Regions from separate parts of the Paeniglutamicibacter sp. NPDC091659 genome, predicted to be linked through region 1. Evidence: riboswitches for the same ligand, from Rfam matches in the RefSeq annotation. Region 1 holds a riboswitch; each other region holds the start of a gene.
What was found. Region 1 has a riboswitch for S-adenosylmethionine ahead of acs (acetate--CoA ligase). Riboswitches for the same ligand answer to the same signal wherever they lie in the genome.

Region 2: another riboswitch for S-adenosylmethionine. It lies ahead of ACIQLF_RS03565 (OsmC family protein); the one in region 1 lies ahead of acs (acetate--CoA ligase).
Region 3: another riboswitch for S-adenosylmethionine. It lies ahead of ACIQLF_RS13780 (methylenetetrahydrofolate reductase); the one in region 1 lies ahead of acs (acetate--CoA ligase).
Region 4: another riboswitch for S-adenosylmethionine. It lies ahead of ACIQLF_RS00775 (flavin reductase family protein); the one in region 1 lies ahead of acs (acetate--CoA ligase).

The regions. Positions count from the first base shown of each region.
Region 1 covers NZ_JBIVTO010000003.1:16,431-20,625, forward strand. The annotation lists gene ACIQLF_RS07760 (SDR family oxidoreductase) at 1-393, opposite strand, end outside; gene acs (acetate--CoA ligase) at 509-2,497, opposite strand; SAM riboswitch class I at 2,503-2,593, opposite strand; gene ACIQLF_RS07770 (sodium:solute symporter) at 2,622-4,195, opposite strand, start outside.
Region 2 covers NZ_JBIVTO010000001.1:785,214-789,408, forward strand. The annotation lists gene ACIQLF_RS03560 (amino acid permease) at 1-424, opposite strand, end outside; gene ACIQLF_RS03565 (OsmC family protein) at 1,007-1,552, opposite strand; SAM riboswitch class IV at 1,592-1,710, opposite strand; gene ACIQLF_RS03570 (DUF4190 domain-containing protein) at 1,816-2,130, opposite strand; gene ACIQLF_RS03575 (hypothetical protein) at 2,443-2,769, opposite strand; gene ACIQLF_RS03580 (MarR family winged helix-turn-helix transcriptional regulator) at 2,981-3,484, opposite strand; gene ACIQLF_RS03585 (VOC family protein) at 3,676-4,107, shown strand; gene ACIQLF_RS03590 (SDR family NAD(P)-dependent oxidoreductase) at 4,180-4,195, opposite strand, start outside.
Region 3 covers NZ_JBIVTO010000007.1:56,794-60,988, forward strand. The annotation lists gene ACIQLF_RS13775 (SDR family NAD(P)-dependent oxidoreductase) at 1-433, opposite strand, end outside; SAM riboswitch class I at 866-983, shown strand; gene ACIQLF_RS13780 (methylenetetrahydrofolate reductase) at 1,085-2,011, shown strand; gene metE (5-methyltetrahydropteroyltriglutamate--homocysteine S-methyltransferase) at 2,090-4,195, shown strand, end outside.
Region 4 covers NZ_JBIVTO010000001.1:167,276-171,470, forward strand. The annotation lists gene ACIQLF_RS00750 (acyltransferase family protein) at 1-149, shown strand, start outside; gene rpsF (30S ribosomal protein S6) at 320-625, shown strand; gene ACIQLF_RS00760 (single-stranded DNA-binding protein) at 672-1,265, shown strand; gene rpsR (30S ribosomal protein S18) at 1,328-1,567, shown strand; gene rplI (50S ribosomal protein L9) at 1,583-2,038, shown strand; SAM riboswitch class IV at 2,305-2,417, shown strand; gene ACIQLF_RS00775 (flavin reductase family protein) at 2,490-2,999, shown strand; gene ACIQLF_RS00780 (DUF1801 domain-containing protein) at 3,111-3,536, opposite strand; gene dnaB (replicative DNA helicase) at 4,049-4,195, shown strand, end outside.

The DNA.
Region 1 (4,195 bases):
GGCCGTGAAGTGCGAAAGCTGCGACTGCAGGGCCAGGAAGGTGCCGCGCAGGGTCACGTCGATGACGCGGTCCCATTCGGCATGGGTGATGTCCTGGATCGGCTTGGGCATGGCGCCGACGCCGGCGTTGTTGACCGCCATGTCCAGGCGGCCGAACGACTCGACGGCGAAGGGAACCAGTTCCCCGACCTCGGCCGCGTCGGCGACGTTGGCGTGCTTGTAGGCGGCGCGCCCGCCGGCCGCCTCGATGAGGGCTACGGTGTGCGCGCCGGCCTCGTCGTTGACGTCGGAGACGACGACGGCGGCACCGTCGGCCGCGAGGCGCAGGGCGATGGCGCGGCCGATTCCCGCGCCGGCGGCCGTCACGAGCGCGACCTGGTTCTCAAAAGTCATGGCTGTCCTCCCTGGAAGCAATATGCTGTCGTTTGGACAGTATATGCGCGCGGGGCCGGAAAGAGCCAGAGGCCGGGCGGGGTGCCGGGGGCGGTGCGCCCCCGGTACCGGGAGGTCAGCCCTCGCAGATCTCCTTGATCTGCGCGATGCACGGTTCGTTCTGCAGGCTGGTGGTGTCCCCGAGCGTGCTTCCCTCGAAGAGCTGGGTCAGGAGCCGCCGCATGATCTTGCCCGATCGGGTCTTGGGCACGTCGGGCACGAAGACGATGTCGCGCGGCTTGGCGATCGGGCCGATCTGCCGGGCAACGTGGTTGCGCAGCTCTGCCAGGAGCGACTGCTGCCGGGCCAGCGCCTCGTAGGACAACGAGGTCCCCACGAGGCTCTTGTCGAAGGGCACCACGAAGGCGGTGGCCGCGTGCCCGGTCTTGGCGTCGGCGGTCGGGCAGACCCCGGCCTCGACGACGGCCGGGTGGGTGACAAGCGCGGACTCGATCTCGATGGTGGAGAGCCGGTGCCCGGAAATGTTGATCACGTCGTCGGTGCGCCCGAGGATCCAGATGTCCCCGTCGTCGTCGAAGCGTGCTCCGTCCCCGGCGAGGAACCAGCCCTGCTCCGCGTACTTTTCCCAGTAGGACGTGTAGTAGCGCTCCGGGTTGCCCCAGACGGTGCGGGCCATCGACGGGCCGGTCTTGGTCAGCACGATGTTGCCCTGCACGTTCGGCTCCACCTCGGTGCCTTGCTCGTCGACGATGTCCACGGAAACCCCGGGCAGCGCGCGGGTGCCGCAACCGGGCTTGAACGCGGTGTCGTCCTGCCGAGGGGAAAGGATCGTCGAGCCGGTTTCGGACTGCCACCAGGTGTCGACCATCGGGATGCCGGCGGGGGTGTCGCGGCCGACCTGGCCGCGCAGCCAGCGCCAGGCCTCCGGGTTCACGGCCTCGCCCACGGTTCCGGCCAGCCGGATGGAGGAGAGGTCGTAGTCGGCGGGGATGCCGTCCGGGAACCAGCCCATCAGCGAGCGCACCAGCGTGGGCGCCGTGTAGTAGCTGGTGACCCCGTAGCGCTGGATGATCTCGAAGTGGCGCCCGGGGTGCGGGGCGTTGGGCACGCCCTCGTAGATCACTTGGGTGACGCCGTTGGACAGCGGCCCGTAGATCTCGTAGGTGTGCGCGGTGACCCAGGCCAGGTCCGCGGTGCACCAGTGGACGTCGGAGTCGCGCTGCTTCGGGTCCGGGTGGGAGAAAAGGAATTCGTGGCTCCAGGAGGCCTGGGCCAGGTATCCGCCGGTGGTGTGGACCAGGCCCTTGGGCTGTCCGGTGGTGCCGGAGGTGTACATGATGAACAGCGGGGTTTCGGCATCGAAGGCCTCGGGGGAGTGCTCGGTGCTCGCGGTGTCGACGGTCTCGTGCCACCACACGTCCCGGCCCTCCGTCCAGGCGATCCCGGACCCCGTGCGGCGCAGCACCAGCACGTGCTCGATGCTGTCCACCCCGGCCACCGCGGCGTCGGCATTGCCCTTCACTGGAACCGCCTTGCCGCGGCGGAACTGCCCGTCGGTGGTGACCAGCAGCTTCGCGCCGGTGTCCTCCACCCGGAACCGCAACGCCTCGGAGGAGAACCCGCCGAAGACCAGGGAGTGCACGGCGCCGATGCGGGCGCAGGCCAGGGTGATGACGACGGTCTCGACCAGGACCGGCAGGTAGATGACCACGCGGTCGCCCTTGCCGATGCCCAGCGCGACCAGCGCGTTGGCCGCCTGCGAGACCCGGTCCTGCAGGTCCTTGTAGGTGATTGTCGCGGTGTCGCCCGGCTCGCCCTCGAAATGCAGGGCCACCTTGTCGCCGCGCCCGGCCTCTACGTGGCGGTCCACGCAGTTGTAGGCCGCGTTGAGCCTGCCGCCGTCGAACCACCGGAGCTTGGGGCCGCGCCGGGCGTCCCTGTCAACACCGGTGCTGCTGTGGACGGTGTGCCATTCCTCGGTCCAGGTCAGGCGCCGGGCCGCGGCGTCCCAGAAGGCCAGGCGCTCGTCTTCGGTCCACCCGTTTTCGCCGGGCAGGTCGGGATCGAGCAGGTCGGTGGTTGCGTGGGAAAGCGTTGCAGTCATTTTCTTCTCCATTGATTCTGGCTGTAGCACCGGCCCCGCAGGGGGTGGTTGCTGCGGCGTCACGGAGCCAGGTCTCTCGGCCGCTCGAAATGGGTGGGTGGTTTGTGCGGGAACCGGCGGCTGCCTAGGCTGCGTGCTGGGGAGCGCGCTTGGCCTTCGGCTGCCCCGCGGCTGTTTCCGGGTCGGTGGCGTCCGAGCCAATGGCGTCGGACTCGGTGGTGTCCGGGGCAGGATCGCGGGATTCGGTGCCGAAGAACACGGTCAGTGCGGAGCACAGGACGACGATGAACAGGGCCATGCCAATGAGTCCGTAGCCTGCCAGCCAGCCGGCGCCGAGCGCGAGGGCCGCAAGCGCCGCAAGTGCGCCGAGGCCGAACTTGACCGCCCGGCGCAGCCGCACCGGGTCGGTGCTCATGCGCCAACGCGAGGTCGCCAGGGTGACCAGGACCAGGGTCGTCACGTTCACGAGCATGCCCACCCATACCGGGTGCGTGCCGAGGAAGAACGCCGTGTGGGACCAGCCGGCCAGCTGGTTCCACACGATGCCCGCGCCGAATCCGGCGACCATCGAGGAGTACGCCGCGGAGCGGGTTGCCAGCGGCCAGAAGAAGACGGCGAGGACCGGGGCCAAGGTTGCGCCGTTGCGCAGCGTCCAGGCGAGGATGTTCCACCAGGCGGACTGCTCGGTGCGCAGGATGCTGAAGAGGATCATCAATCCGGTCAACGCGACCAGCGACCACTGGGTGTAGCGGACCAATTGCGTCTCGGTCGCCTTGGGGTTGATGGCGCTGCCGACGTCGCGGCCCAGGGACGTGGAGCCGGAGAACTGGCACGGACCGGCCCAGCCCATGGCGCATGCCCAGACGCCCAGGAAGAAGACGCCGACCAGCGGGGCCGGAAGGACCTGCTCGATGTAGTGCGGGATCGCGACCAGGGCCAGCTTCTGCGACGGCACGACAACCGCGGCGGAGGTGCCGATCAGGGCGCCGATGATGATGAACGGAATGCCGAAGGCGGCCGCCGTGTAGAGACCCTTCTGCCCGTCCGCGGGGGTGCGGCAGGACATGGTCATCTGGAATGCGGCTTGGGCCAGCGGGACATTGACGATGAAGGTGCCGAACCAGGCGACGATCAGCGAGATCCCGGCATTTCCCGGGTCGAACATCTGCGGGTTCGTCTCGGCGAAGTTCTGCAGCCCGGAGAGCCCCGGCTTGGCCAGGACCGCGTAGGCCCCCACCGCCAGCATGCCGACGAAAACGATGCAGTTCATGGTCTGGTTGAAGGCAACCGATCGCATGCCGCCGCTCCACAGGAAGACGAGCAGCAGCAACGCCGTGACGATGACCGCCAGGTGCAGGCTCAGCCCGGTGAAGGCGGTGAGCGCCGAGGCGAAGGCGATCGTCGTGGCCACCGACCACATCGGGAAGGTGAACGCCGTGATGACGCCGGCGATGCCCTTGGCAAGGCGGCCGAACCTGTCGCCGATGATGCCGGTGACCGTCACGACCAGCTTCTCGCGCAGCGGCTTGACCAGCAGCAGTGCGATGAGCAGGACTTGCACGGTTTCCGCAACGCCGTACCAGAGCGCCGAAATGCCGGTGCGGTAGCTCAGCTCCATGATGGCGATGTAGGAGGAGCCGGAGAACAGCCCGGTAATGCAGAAGGCAACGGTCCACGGGCTGAAGGTGCGCCCGCCGA
Region 2 (4,195 bases), on a different contig from region 1:
TGATGCCGGCGGCCACGAGCTCGGCGGCCACGGTGATGGCCCAGTTGAACCAGTAGTTCCAACCGATCGCGAACCCGAAGGACGGGGAAACGAACCGGGTCGCATAGGTCTGGAACGAGCCAGCCACCGGGATCTTCGCCGACATTTCACCGAGCGACTGCATCAGCAGGAAGACCATCAGGCCGACCAGCGCGTAGGCGACGAGTGCGCCGCCGGGTCCGGCCTGGGCGATCGTGCCTCCGGAAGCGACGAACAGGCCGGTGCCGATGGCACCGCCGATGGCGATCATCTGGAGGTGGCGGCTGCTTAGCCCGCGCTTGAGTTCGTTGTCGGGCTTGCCGGCGTCGGTGCCGTCGCCGACGGTGTTCGCGGTGCCACGCTGCACCAGCGATTCATTTTCAAGTGTCACGGAAGTTCTGCTCATGGGTGTCATGCAACACCACCGGAGGCCATTGAAGCGACTTTGCTCACAGGGGATCCGTGTGCTGGTGCCGCTGCGTGACGTGTGTCTGGTTTCTCACATACCGCACATCCCTGTATTAGTGCGGTTTTTTCCGGGGAAATTCGGGGTGGTGGACTATACAGAGCGTCACGCAAGGTTGCCAATCCGAAGGCGTGAGCCACAGATGGTCGAATGGATAACCTTGTTCTCGTCCGCTCCGAGGCACAGTATTGCTGATGCATTGGTAGCTTCCCGGCGGTGGTCTATCTGGATCAAGACCATGCCACAGTCTTTGATCTGGGCCTGCTAGGCCCGGAAATGTCGCTCGGAGATACCGTCTGATTGCTCAGATTCAACGAAACGACACTGACTATTATGACGGGCGTTCGTCACAAAATGAGAATCGGGCCACCCCGGGGAAGACTCGACAGTGGCCCTGAGCCAGTGTTCATCCGAACCGGGTGTGATATAGGGCGATCGGCCGAATGCGCCCGTCATCGGCCGCCCAAACGCGACGAGGGGGCCACCCGCCGGATGGCCCCCTCGATCAATTGCTGCAAATAGTTAGTCGGCGACGACGAGTTCCACGCTGATCGGCGTGGGGTTGGCAATGATGTCGAAGACCGGGCAGTGCGCGTCGACGGCCGCCTGCAGCTCCTCGTAGCGTTCGCGGGTCTCGGGGCCGGACACCGTCACCTTGAGCCGGACGCCGCCGAAGCCGGGGCGAACCGTCTCATCGATTGCGAAGAGCCCACGCACGTCGAGGTCTGCCTCAGCATCGATGTCCAGCGAATCAATCTTGATCCCCAGCTGGTGGGCGTACAGGCGGTAGACGACCACCTGGCAGGAAATCAATGCGCCCAAGGCGTACTCGACGGGGCTTGCCGCCGCGTCGTCCCCTGCCAGGCCGACCGGCTCGTCGACCAGGAAGGTGTGCTTGCCGGCGGTGACTTCGGTGGCGACGGAGCCGACGGCGGTTCCGTTGGCCTTGAACGTCAGCGAGGCACTTGCGGTGTCCGCCGTGATGCGCTCGCCCCAGGCGTTTCCGGCCGCGTTGAGCTTCTCGGCGCGCAGGATGTCGGGGGTGGTTTCGAGCAGGGTCTCAGACATGGGAGATCGATCCTTCCGTGGTGGCGCGTGCCAACCACGTCGCCATACTTACGCCGGTCCGGTTGGACGGCGTCGAATCTTCACCTGGAGCACCCCGCTATGACGAAGGGGGTTGCCGTCCAACCGACCAGGGTCGTGAATGGTTGGAACTCGTGATTCTGTTGACAAGTGTGCCGGGGATACCGAGCGCGAGGCAAGAAAATGCTTCATGCAGCGTCATGAAACGGGGGACGATCCTGCCGCCATGTCAGCTGCGTGCCGGGTCAGCTGCCTGTGGAGAAAAAGAAGGGCGTGAGCAAGAAGAATGGGATGAGCAGCAAAAAGGGAATCACTGACAGGATCCACAAGATGGTGCCGACCCAGCCAGTCACCTTGCCGACCGTCGCGTCGGTGTTCAACTGCTCGGCCTCCTTTGCCTTGTTGATGGCGATGATGCCCAAGGCGATGCCGACAAGGGGAACGAAAAGGGAAAGGATGCCCAGGATCATCGAGGTCTGGGCAAGCTGTTGGCCTCGATTTAGCTCCGGGTACTGTGTCATGTTTCCTCCGACGTGATAGCTCTGGTTGCCGGAGGCCATGCGGCGGAACATCCGGTTGAATCGAGACTAGCGGAGTCCCCACGGCAAAAGGCGCAAGATGCCTTGTCGGGACGCCAAAGATGACTGCAGGTGCACTTGAGGCTCGCCCTTGGGTCATCTTCGGTTCGTGGCGATTCCGGTCGTTTGCAGATGGGTTGGGCCAACGGAGGATCGCCGCAGACGGAGAATTCCGGTTCGGGGAATTCCGAGATTGCCTTGGGTGCCGCCGGGCAATTGGCAAAAACACAAAAATAGCGACCCTCCAAGATTTGAATTCTTGGTGGGCCGCCATCTTCATGGTTTCGTGAGGATTTACGACTGGGAAGCGGCCATGCCGGCTACGACCGTGATGAGCACGAACGCGATGATGCTCAGAATGGCGAGGATGGTTCCGATCCAGCCGGTTACCTTGCCGACGGTTGCCGCAGTGTGGAGCTCTTCTGCCTTCTTGGCCTTGGAAATGGCGATCGGGCCAAGGATGATCCCGACGACGAAGAGTGACAGGATGCCGAGGATCATGGAAGTCTGGGCAAGCTGGGCGCCGCGCAGCTGCTCGGGGCTGTTCTGGATGTACGTAGGTGCTCCCTGGTACGGGGCAGCGCCATTGAACTGTGGCTGGTTGTCGGCCGGCTGAGTCATTTTTCCTCCGCGAAAAAGATGATGGTGCAAGTGAATGATGTCTAAGGTGCGTCCTTAGATTTTGAGCGTACCGGCGTTTGGCCATGAAATGGCGAAAAGCATCGCCGTCCAGCGCAACGAAATGATCACAAGTGCCATCCGAGCCGCGTGGGGCCGGAAAGTCTCGGCTGCTGGGGCCCGGGCGGCGGTATCGATCATGGTTTGGCGACGACTAACCCTCGCTCTGCTCAGACTCCGAGTCGTTGAGCCGTGCCAGCAAGTCGGCAAAACGACGGATCTCATCCGGTTCCCAATTCGACAACCGCTCGCGCATCAGGATCCTGGCCCGTGTCCCGGATGCGACCCATGCTTCCCGGGCGGCATCCGTGATGCTGACGAGCATGGCGCGCCCATCGCTCGGGTCGGGCTCCCTGGTCACCAGTCCTTGGCTCTGCAATTGCTTGATGGTCCGGCTCATGGTGGCCTTGTCCACGTGGAGTTCCGATGCCAGGACTATTTGTTGCTGTGCCTGTTGCCTGACCAAAATCGACAGGACCCTGTAGCCCAGCGGCTGCAGCTCCGGGTGGATGTCCAGCGCACGCTTGCGGATCGCGGTGCGGGCTTTGACGGCCATGATCGAAAATTGCTTCTCGACCTCTTGCATCAACGGCTCCAGCACCTGCGGATCGGCGGGCTTGTCGACGTCGGGGGTTGGCTCGGAGCTAGGGGGTTCCATGAAGTCCATATTAGTGCGTTTCCCCGGGGCCACAGGGCGGAACATCGGTGAACGACGCCGGGCCCGCGGCTTCCCCGGGGGCGGGACAAATCACGGGGCCAGCGGCACACTACGAGCAGGGCTCTTCCGTTTTGTCCTTGTCGCAGTGCAGAATGGCAACTTGCTAGACCTCGACAAGTCAGGAGAACAGCATGGCCACAATCCTTAATCCCTACATCAGCTTCCGCGGGGAAGCCCGCCCGGCGCTGGAGTTCTACCAGTCGGTTTTCGGCGGTGAACTGGACCTGCGACCCTTCGCGGACTTCGACTTCGCCAAGACCGACAACCCCGCGGACGATGCGAAGATCATGCACGGGCACCTTCGAGGGCCGAATGGCTTGAACATCATGGCTGCGGACACCCCTGAATCCATGGAATGGAAGGGCGGCACCGCCATCTCGATCACGCTCAGCGGCGAGGACAAGGACGAGCTCCAGGGCTACTGGGACAAGCTTGCCGAAGGCGCCACCATTGGCCAGCCGCTGGCACAGGCCCCGTGGGGCGACTGGTTTGGAATGCTGAGTGACAAGTTCGGCATCGATTGGATGGTCAACATCGCAGGATCGCCGGGCGCCGGAGCCTAGCTGCGACGAATAGGCTTCTGGTGGGTGGCGGACCCAAGGTTGTTTTGCCACCCACCAGTCTTGTGTTTCCGGTCAGTCGTCCTTGAGC
Region 3 (4,195 bases), on a different contig from region 1:
TCTGGCCGACCATCGCCGAACCCGAGCCGAAGTTCACGACCGAGCCGCCGTTGACCGCCAGCAGCGGGTAGGCCGCGGCCATGAACTGGCGGGTGGCGCGGAAGCCGGTGTTGAAGGAGAGCTCCCACTGCTCCTCGGTCAGGTCGTTGAACATGGCCTGGCGCGAGGCATGGGCGTTGTTCACCAGTGCGTCCAGCCCGCCGTAGGTTTCGCTCGCCACTTCCACCGCGGCTGCGGCCACGGCTTTGTCGCTGACATCGCCCAACAGGAATTGCACGTCACCGCCGAGATCCCCCTTGAGCGCGGCGCCGGCCTCGCCGTTGACGTCGACGGCGACGACCTTGGCGCCGCGGGCCACCAACACCCGGGAGATGGCGCCCCCGATGCCCGATGCTCCGCCGGTGACGATGGCTACCTTGTTGGCAAGCTGCATTCCCATTCCCCTTTTCGCGTTTACGTGGCTGGGCGGTCCACTGGGGCGGACCGCCGGTCTACAGGATCACGCCAGCTGGCGCGTTGAAGGACGCCGCGTCTTGGCGGATCCGACGAAATCGTGTCGCGACGACAGTATCCCATTGGGCGCCCTTGCCACAATGACTTCATTCGCCACCCGCCCCTGGGCTCTGTCGTCGACGCCCCGAGCGCCCCTGTCACAAAGGCTTCACAATGGAAGCCAAAAGTAACGCTCAAGCGGAAAGTGACCGGGAAATCGGGCAAAGTCGGCTCGGCGCGCTCTTAACAATGGCTCGGGCGACGTTGCCAAAGATGACAAAAAATCGTCATGTGAAGTGTTTTTGCCCCGCGTGACGCGGGACGCGGCCGGCGCCTTGCACCGTCCTTGAAGCGTGGAACATGATGAATGCATCAACCATCAAGAGCGGCTGAGAGATCTGGCTCGTTGACGCCGCAGCAACCATCACACGATGGATTCCCCCGTGCGGGGACTCCGTTGTTGAGGGTGCTAAGGCCAGAAGCGATGGAGCCGCTTCAAAACCTGCTCACCATCGCCGCAGTCATCCGTACGGATCGCTGGGGCTTTTGTGGCGTACCTTGGGGCCTCCCTCGTTTAGACGAGGAGTCACACATGAGCATTACACCGTCCGCGGCCCCGCCGTCACTGTCCTATGAGCTGTACCCGCCGGTGAACCGCGACGCGACCGAGGGCGTTTTCAACAGCATCGAGGCGCTTCAGGCCACGAACCCCGACTACGTGTCGGTCACCTACTCGGGAACCCACGCACGCCGCCGGGCCTCGCTGGAATTGATCGAACACCTCATCCAGAACACCAGGCTGCGCCCGCTGGCGCACCTGACCTGTGTGGGGGAGAGTCGCCAGTCCCTCGAGAACCTGATCCGCCACTTCATCTCGCTCGGTGTCCGCGGTGTCCTCGCGCTTCGCGGCGACCTGCCCACCGATCCGGATGGCTGGCGCGGGGAATTCCCCTTCGCCCGCTACCTGATCGAACTCATCCGCGAGGTCGAAACCGAGCACTCGGCGGCACTGGCCGGCGGGCGGCTGGGGGTAGGCGTGGCCGCCTACCCGATCCAGCACCCCGAATCCCCGTCGTTCGATCACGACGTGGAGGTGCTGCTGGCCAAGGAACGCTCGGGGGCAAACTACGCAATCACCCAGGTGTACTTCCGGCCCGAGGAATACACCAACCTGGTTGATGCGGCCCGCCGAGCAGGGGTGTCCATCCCGATCATTCCGGGGGTCATCCCGCTGAATTCGCTCAAGCGTCTCAACCGGCTGGCCTCCATGACAGGCGTCGAACCGGACCCGATCCTGGCGCACGCGCTGGAAACGGCGAGCACCGACGCGGAACGCCACTACATCGGAGTCACCGCCGCGGTCACCCTGGCGCGGCGCGCCTTCGACGACGGGGCCCCGGGCGTCCATCTCTACACCTTCAACGACCACCGCGGCTCACTCGATGTCATCGAAAGGCTCGAACTGCCCCGCACCCGGGCCCAGGTCGTCAATTCCTGGGCCGCCCGCGCCGCCGTCTAGGCGCCCGGGCACTTCAAAACCTTTACCCATCAAATCACTAACTCTTCCCCCCACGTTCAACACCCAAGGAGCTACCCCATGACCAAGTCGACCTTCCCCGCAGCCTCCATCCTCGGCTACCCGCGCATCGGCCCGAACCGCGAACTCAAGAAGGCCCTCGAAGCCCACTGGGCAAACCGCACCGACGAGGCCACCCTGCACGCCGCAGCCCTTGAGCTGCAGCAGGCGAACCTGGCCAAGCTGACCACCCTGGGCCTGGGCGCCACCGACGCCTCGCTGCCCGGCGACTTCGCCTACTACGACCAGGTCCTCGACGCGACGGTCGCGCTTTCCGCACTGCCGACCCGCTTCGCCGACCTGGCAGCAGCCGACGGCACCATCAACACCGCCGCCTCGTTCGTGCTGGCCCGCGGCGACGAGTCCCGCGCCCCGCTGGAAATGACCAAGTGGTTCGACACCAACTACCACTACCTGGTTCCTGAGATCGGCGAGAACACCCCGATCGCCGCCAACGCCAAGCCGCTGGTCGAGTCCTTCAAGGCCCACGCGGCCAACGGAAACACCATCCGCCCGACGCTGGTCGGCCCGATCACCTACCTGCTGCTGGCCAAGGCCGAGGACGGCGCCGCAGAGGGCTTCGACCCGCTGACCCGCATCGACGAGGTCGTCGCCGCCTACGCACAGATCCTGACCGAGCTTGCCGCCGCCGGCGCCCCGTGGGTCCAGCTCGACGAGCCGGCACTCGTCACCGACCGCGGCGCCGCGCTCGCCGTTCCCGGCGCGCTGGCCGAGTCCGTCTACGCCAAGATCGCAGCCGCCACCGAACGCCCGGCCCTCTTTGTCACCTTCGGCTACGGCACCGCCGGCGACGTGACCCGCCCGGGTGCGACCCAGGGCCTGCTGGCACGTGCCGGCGTCGAGGCAGTGCACGCTGACCTGGTCCGCGGCCTGGCCCCGAAGGCCGAGTTCCTCGGCGATCTCGCAGGCTCCACCCTGGTGGCCGGCATCGTGAACTCGCGCAACATCTGGCGCAACAATCTGACCGAATCGCTGGAGATCCTGAAGAACCTGCGCACCGAGGTCGAGCAGTCCAACGGCACCATCGCCGTGGGCACCGCGACCTCCCTGCAGCACGTCCCGCACGACGTCGCCCTGGAAAACAACCTGCCGGCGCACCTGCCGGAATGGCTGGCCTTCGCCAACCAGAAGGTCGCCGAGGTCATCACCCTGGCCAAGGGCCTGGCGCAGGGCGAATCGGCGATCGCCGCCGAGCTGTCCGCCGCCGAGACCGCCATCAACCACCGCGCGGCGTTCGCCGGAACCACCGTTGCCGCCGTCCGCGAGCGCCTCGCCGCGCTCACCGACGCCGACTTCTCCCGCTCGGCCTCCGACGTCCGCGAGGCAGCCCAGGACGCCGCACTGAACCTGCCGGTGCTGCCGACCACCACCATCGGCTCCTTCCCGCAGACCGGCGAGGTACGCACGGCCCGCGCCGCGCACCGCAACGGCAGCATCGACGACGCCGCCTACGAGGGCTTCCTCAAGGCCGAGATCGCCCGCGTCGTGGAGCTGCAGGAACGCCTGGGCCTGGACGTGCTGGTGCACGGCGAGCCCGAGCGCAACGACATGGTCCAGTACTTCGCCGAGAACTTCGACGGCTTCTCCGAGACCGCCAACGGCTGGGTGCAGTCCTACGGCTCGCGCGCCACCCGCCCGTCGATCCTCTGGGGCGACGTGTCCCGCCCGGCCGCCTTCACCGTCCCGTGGATCTCCTACGCCGCGTCGCTGACCAACAAGCCTTTCAAGGGCATGCTCACCGGCCCGGTCACCATCCTGGCCTGGAGCTTCATCCGCGACGACCAGCCGCTGGCGGTTTCCGCCAACCAGGTTGCCCTGGCGCTGCGCGACGAGATCGAGGACCTGCAGGACGCCGGCATCTCCATCATCCAGGTCGACGAGCCGGCGCTGCGCGAACTGCTGCCTCTGCGCAAGGCCGACCAGGCCGACTACCTGCAGTGGTCCGTCGACTCCTTCCGCCTGTCCACCGCCGGCGCCGTGGATGCCACCCAGATCCACACCCACCTGTGCTACTCGGAGTTCGGCGAGATCATCGACGCGATCGACGCGCTGGATGCCGACGTCACCTCGATCGAGGCCGCCCGCTCCCGCATGGAGGTCACCGCG
Region 4 (4,195 bases), on a different contig from region 1:
GATTCTGCCCGGCCGTGATCGGGAACGTGCTGGTATACCGGGACAAACACCACATCTCCGACACCTACATGCGCACCCTTGCCCCGGTCTTCGGCGCCCGACTTGAGGCGAAGCTGCGCGCCGACGGACTGGACGACCGCGTGCGGTGACCGCAGTGACGCACCGCACGCGGGTCCGTCGGGTCAGGGAGCGATTTTCCGCTAGACTGGACAAGGCTGTTTCTGTCGTACCTGGCAATCGGGTATCGACGACAGCAAATGCAAAGAACCTCCTGTTGCGGAAATGCCGTGACCGTTTAGCCCAAAGGAGGTGGGTTCACATGCGTGCTTATGAATTGATGGTGCTGATCGACCCCGAGGTCGACGAGCGAACCGTTGAACCGACCCTCGGTAAGTTCCTGGACGTTGTACGTAACGATGGTGGAACCATCGAGAACGTTGACATCTGGGGCCGTCGCCGCCTGGCCTACGACATTCAGAAGAAGAATGAGGCCATTTACGCGGTAGTTAACTTCACCGCCACCCCCGCTACTTCCGCGGAACTTGATCGCCAGTTGAGCCTCAATGAGACCATCATGCGCACCAAGATCACCCGCCCGGAAGAGGCAAAGGTCGTTGCAGAGTAATTCTGCTTTTCGATCTTCGTAGAACAACACCTTTTAGGAGGCTCCAATGGCAGGCGAGACCGTCATTACGGTAATCGGTAATTTGACCGGTGACCCAGAACTACGTTTCACCCCGTCAGGGTCGGCAGTCGCGAACTTCACGATCGCTTCGACCCCGCGAACCTTCGATCGCCAGTCCAATGAGTGGAAGGACGGCGACACGCTGTTCCTCCGCGCATCGGTGTGGCGTGAGGCTGCCGAAAACGTCGCTGAGACGTTGACCAAGGGCATGCGTGTCATTGCTCAGGGCCGCCTCAAGTCGCGTTCTTACGAAACCAAAGAAGGCGAAAAGCGTAACGTCACCGAGCTCGAGGTCGATGAAATCGGCCCGTCCTTGCGTTACGCCTCCGCAAAGGTCACCCGCACCCAGCGCTCCGGCACTGGCGGCAACGGTGGCTTTGGTGGACAGCAGAATGCCGGCGCCAATGCCGGCGGATTCGGCGGCGGCAACGCCGGCGGCCAGGGTGGTTTCGGTGGCGGCAACGCCGGCGGAAACAGCGGTGGCGGCTGGAATGCACCTGCAGCCGATCCTTGGGGCGCTCCTGCCGGAGGAAACAACGGCGGATGGGGCAACCCGGGTTCTGACGAACCGCCCTTCTAAACAAAATTATTCACCATCCCGCAGAAAATTCTGCGGGCTCCACCTGATAAAGGAGCTCCACGATGGCTAAGGCTGAACTCCGTAAGCCCAAACCAAAGTCCAACCCCTTGAAGGCCGCTGACATCACTGTCATCGACTACAAGGACGTAGCATTGCTGCGCAAGTTCATTTCGGATCGCGGAAAGATCCGTGCCCGTCGCGTTACCGGCGTTTCCGTTCAGGAACAGCGCAAGATCGCACAGGCCATCAAGAACGCGCGTGAAGTAGCCTTGCTGCCTTACTCCGGCGCTGGCCGCGGCTAAGGAAGGTATACAAACATGGCAAAGCTCATTCTGACCCACGAAGTTACCGGCCTCGGTGCCGCAGGCGACATCGTTGAGGTGAAGAACGGTTACGCACGTAACTACCTTCTCCCGCGCTCGTTCGCCATCACCTGGACCCCGGGCGGTGAGAAGCAGGTTGAGTCGATCAAGGCCGCCCGTGCTGCTCGCGCCGTTGCGTCCTTGGAAGAAGCACAGGCACTTGCCGCCGCTATCTCCGCCAAGCCGGTCAAGCTGACCGTCAAGGCCGGCGCTACCGGTCGCCTCTTCGGCACCGTCAAGACCGACGACATCGCCAAGGCTGTTGCAGCCGCCGGCGTTGGCGCGATCGACAAGCGCAACATCGAGATCAACGATCACATCAAGTCGACGGGTAACTACTCGGCTACCGTGCGTCTGCACACCGATGTATCCGCGACCATCTCGCTGCTGGTTGTTGCTGCAAAGAAGTAATTCTCTGCACACCCATCGCCCCTCGGGACGATAAGCGATTGAGGACTCCACCTTCGGGTGGGGTCCTCATTGCGTTAACCGATCGCTTGGGTGCCTGCATGGGGCCAACGAGCCGGCATCGACCAAATGGTGCGGAGGCCCTATATCGACAGATGAGGACGAAAAGCGAATGTTGGTCGCAGAATGTTCGATTCTTACGCTTCGTGACCCATTGTGTCGAAACAATCTTTGACTGAAGCTAAACCTTTCTCCTAACGTTAGTCATGAATCAAGAGTGTCAACGCAAAAGCCCTGGCTTGTTGACCGGCAACCCTCTCGCGGTAGTGGGGTGCTCCAGGTGACGATTCGGCCCGCGGGACCCCGGGGGCAAGTACTGCACACTGGATGATGGGCAGCTGCGCTTTTGGCGCGTACCCGATTCAAGGTGGGCATGAAGCCGAAGGACCGAGCCATGACTCTTGCAACAGACCTCACCCCAGACACCTTGCGCAACGTTTTCGCCCAGCATCCCTCTGGCATTGCTGCACTGTGCGCCATCGTCGACGGTGAGCCGCAGGGCATCGTCGCCTCGTCGTTCACCGTCGGCGTTTCGATGGATCCGCCGTTGGTGATGTTCGCGGTCCAGAACACCTCGCGCACCTGGCCGGTTGTTCGATCCAGTGCCCGCATCGGGGTATCCGTGCTCAGCGAGAAGAACGAGGGGGTTTGCCGCCAGATCGCTTCCAAGACAGGAGACCGCTTTGCGGGGCTCCGCCTGGATTCCACCGACGAGGGCGCCCTCCTGCTCCATGATGCAAGCCTGTGGCTCGATTGCTCCGTGGAGCAGGAGATTCCCGCGGGCGACCACCACGTCGTGCTGCTGCGCGTGCACGGCCACCAGACGAGCGATGAAACGAATTCCCCGCTGGTCTTCCACGGGTCGGCATTCCGTCGACTGGAAGCCGAACAGCTCGTCTCCTAGACGCCACTCGGAAGCACAGGGCCTGCCGGTAGCGATCCGCACCGCATGTTGGGTCTACCGGCAGGCCTCCTCTTTTCGGTGGAAGCAGCGAGGCAGGCACCGCCCCTGCGACTAGGAAGGGTCGTGGACGACTTCCATCATGTGGCGGTACCCGTACCGCGCCAACTCCGTGAGAACCCCGAAGTCGACGTCAGCGAGCTTGTTGACATACAGGCATGCGACACCGCGCTTGTGCTTTCCCAGCTTGCCCAAGAGCTCCCCGGACTCCGGCGCAATGGTCAGGCCATAGAGAGCCAGGATCGTTGAGCGGGGCGAGAACCCGATCGCGCCGGCGTCGCCTTCCCGGCCTGAATCGTATTTGTAGTGGTAGGTTCCGAATCCGATGATCGTCGGCCCCCACATGGTCGCCGGCTGCCCGGAGACTTCCTCCATCATCTCCAGCAACGCACGTGAGTCGGCGCGCCGAACGGGGTGGGTGACGGAGGCGATGAACTCGTGTGGATCAACCCGGGTGGGGGTTGTTTTATTGGCGGCCATGCGAGCCAGTATTACAGCGCTGTCGACGGTCATCAACCTTGTTAATCCCCAGATTTCCCCGAACCCCGTGGATAGCTGTGGATAGTTTGTGGGTAACCGTGGAAACCGACGGAGATTAACCGCGGAATCTCGGGGTTTTTGCGTGTATAACCAAGTTTTTTACTCCGCAAACCTGTGGATAACTACTTTCTGTCCACAGGCATGTAAATGCATAATACCTAGTCAGCTCTATATTTTTGGCAAAAATCATCGGTAATCCACAATGTTCTCCCCAGACTGTGCACACAACACGCCGCAAGGTGCACAGGTTATGCACAGCCCCTGTGGATAACGGTGTTGGGTTTGAGGCAAATGGGGTCTAAGGTGACAGTGTTCCCCACCTATTTCCACAGGCTTGCGTGTCTCTTCGCACACGTGAGATTGGACGTACCAAAAGGTCGGCCGACCCTGCGACACTGAAGTAGATAATGATGCGGAAAACCGGGAACCCGCGAAGCTTGAAGGGAAAATCCATGTCGCTGTCCAGCACGGAAGCCACGTCCGAATCCGACTATGGCCGTACACCGCCACAGGATTTGGTTGCGGAGCAGAGTGTGCTCGGCGGCATGATGCTCTCCAAGGATGCCATCGCCGACTGCGTTGAAGTACTGCGCGGCATG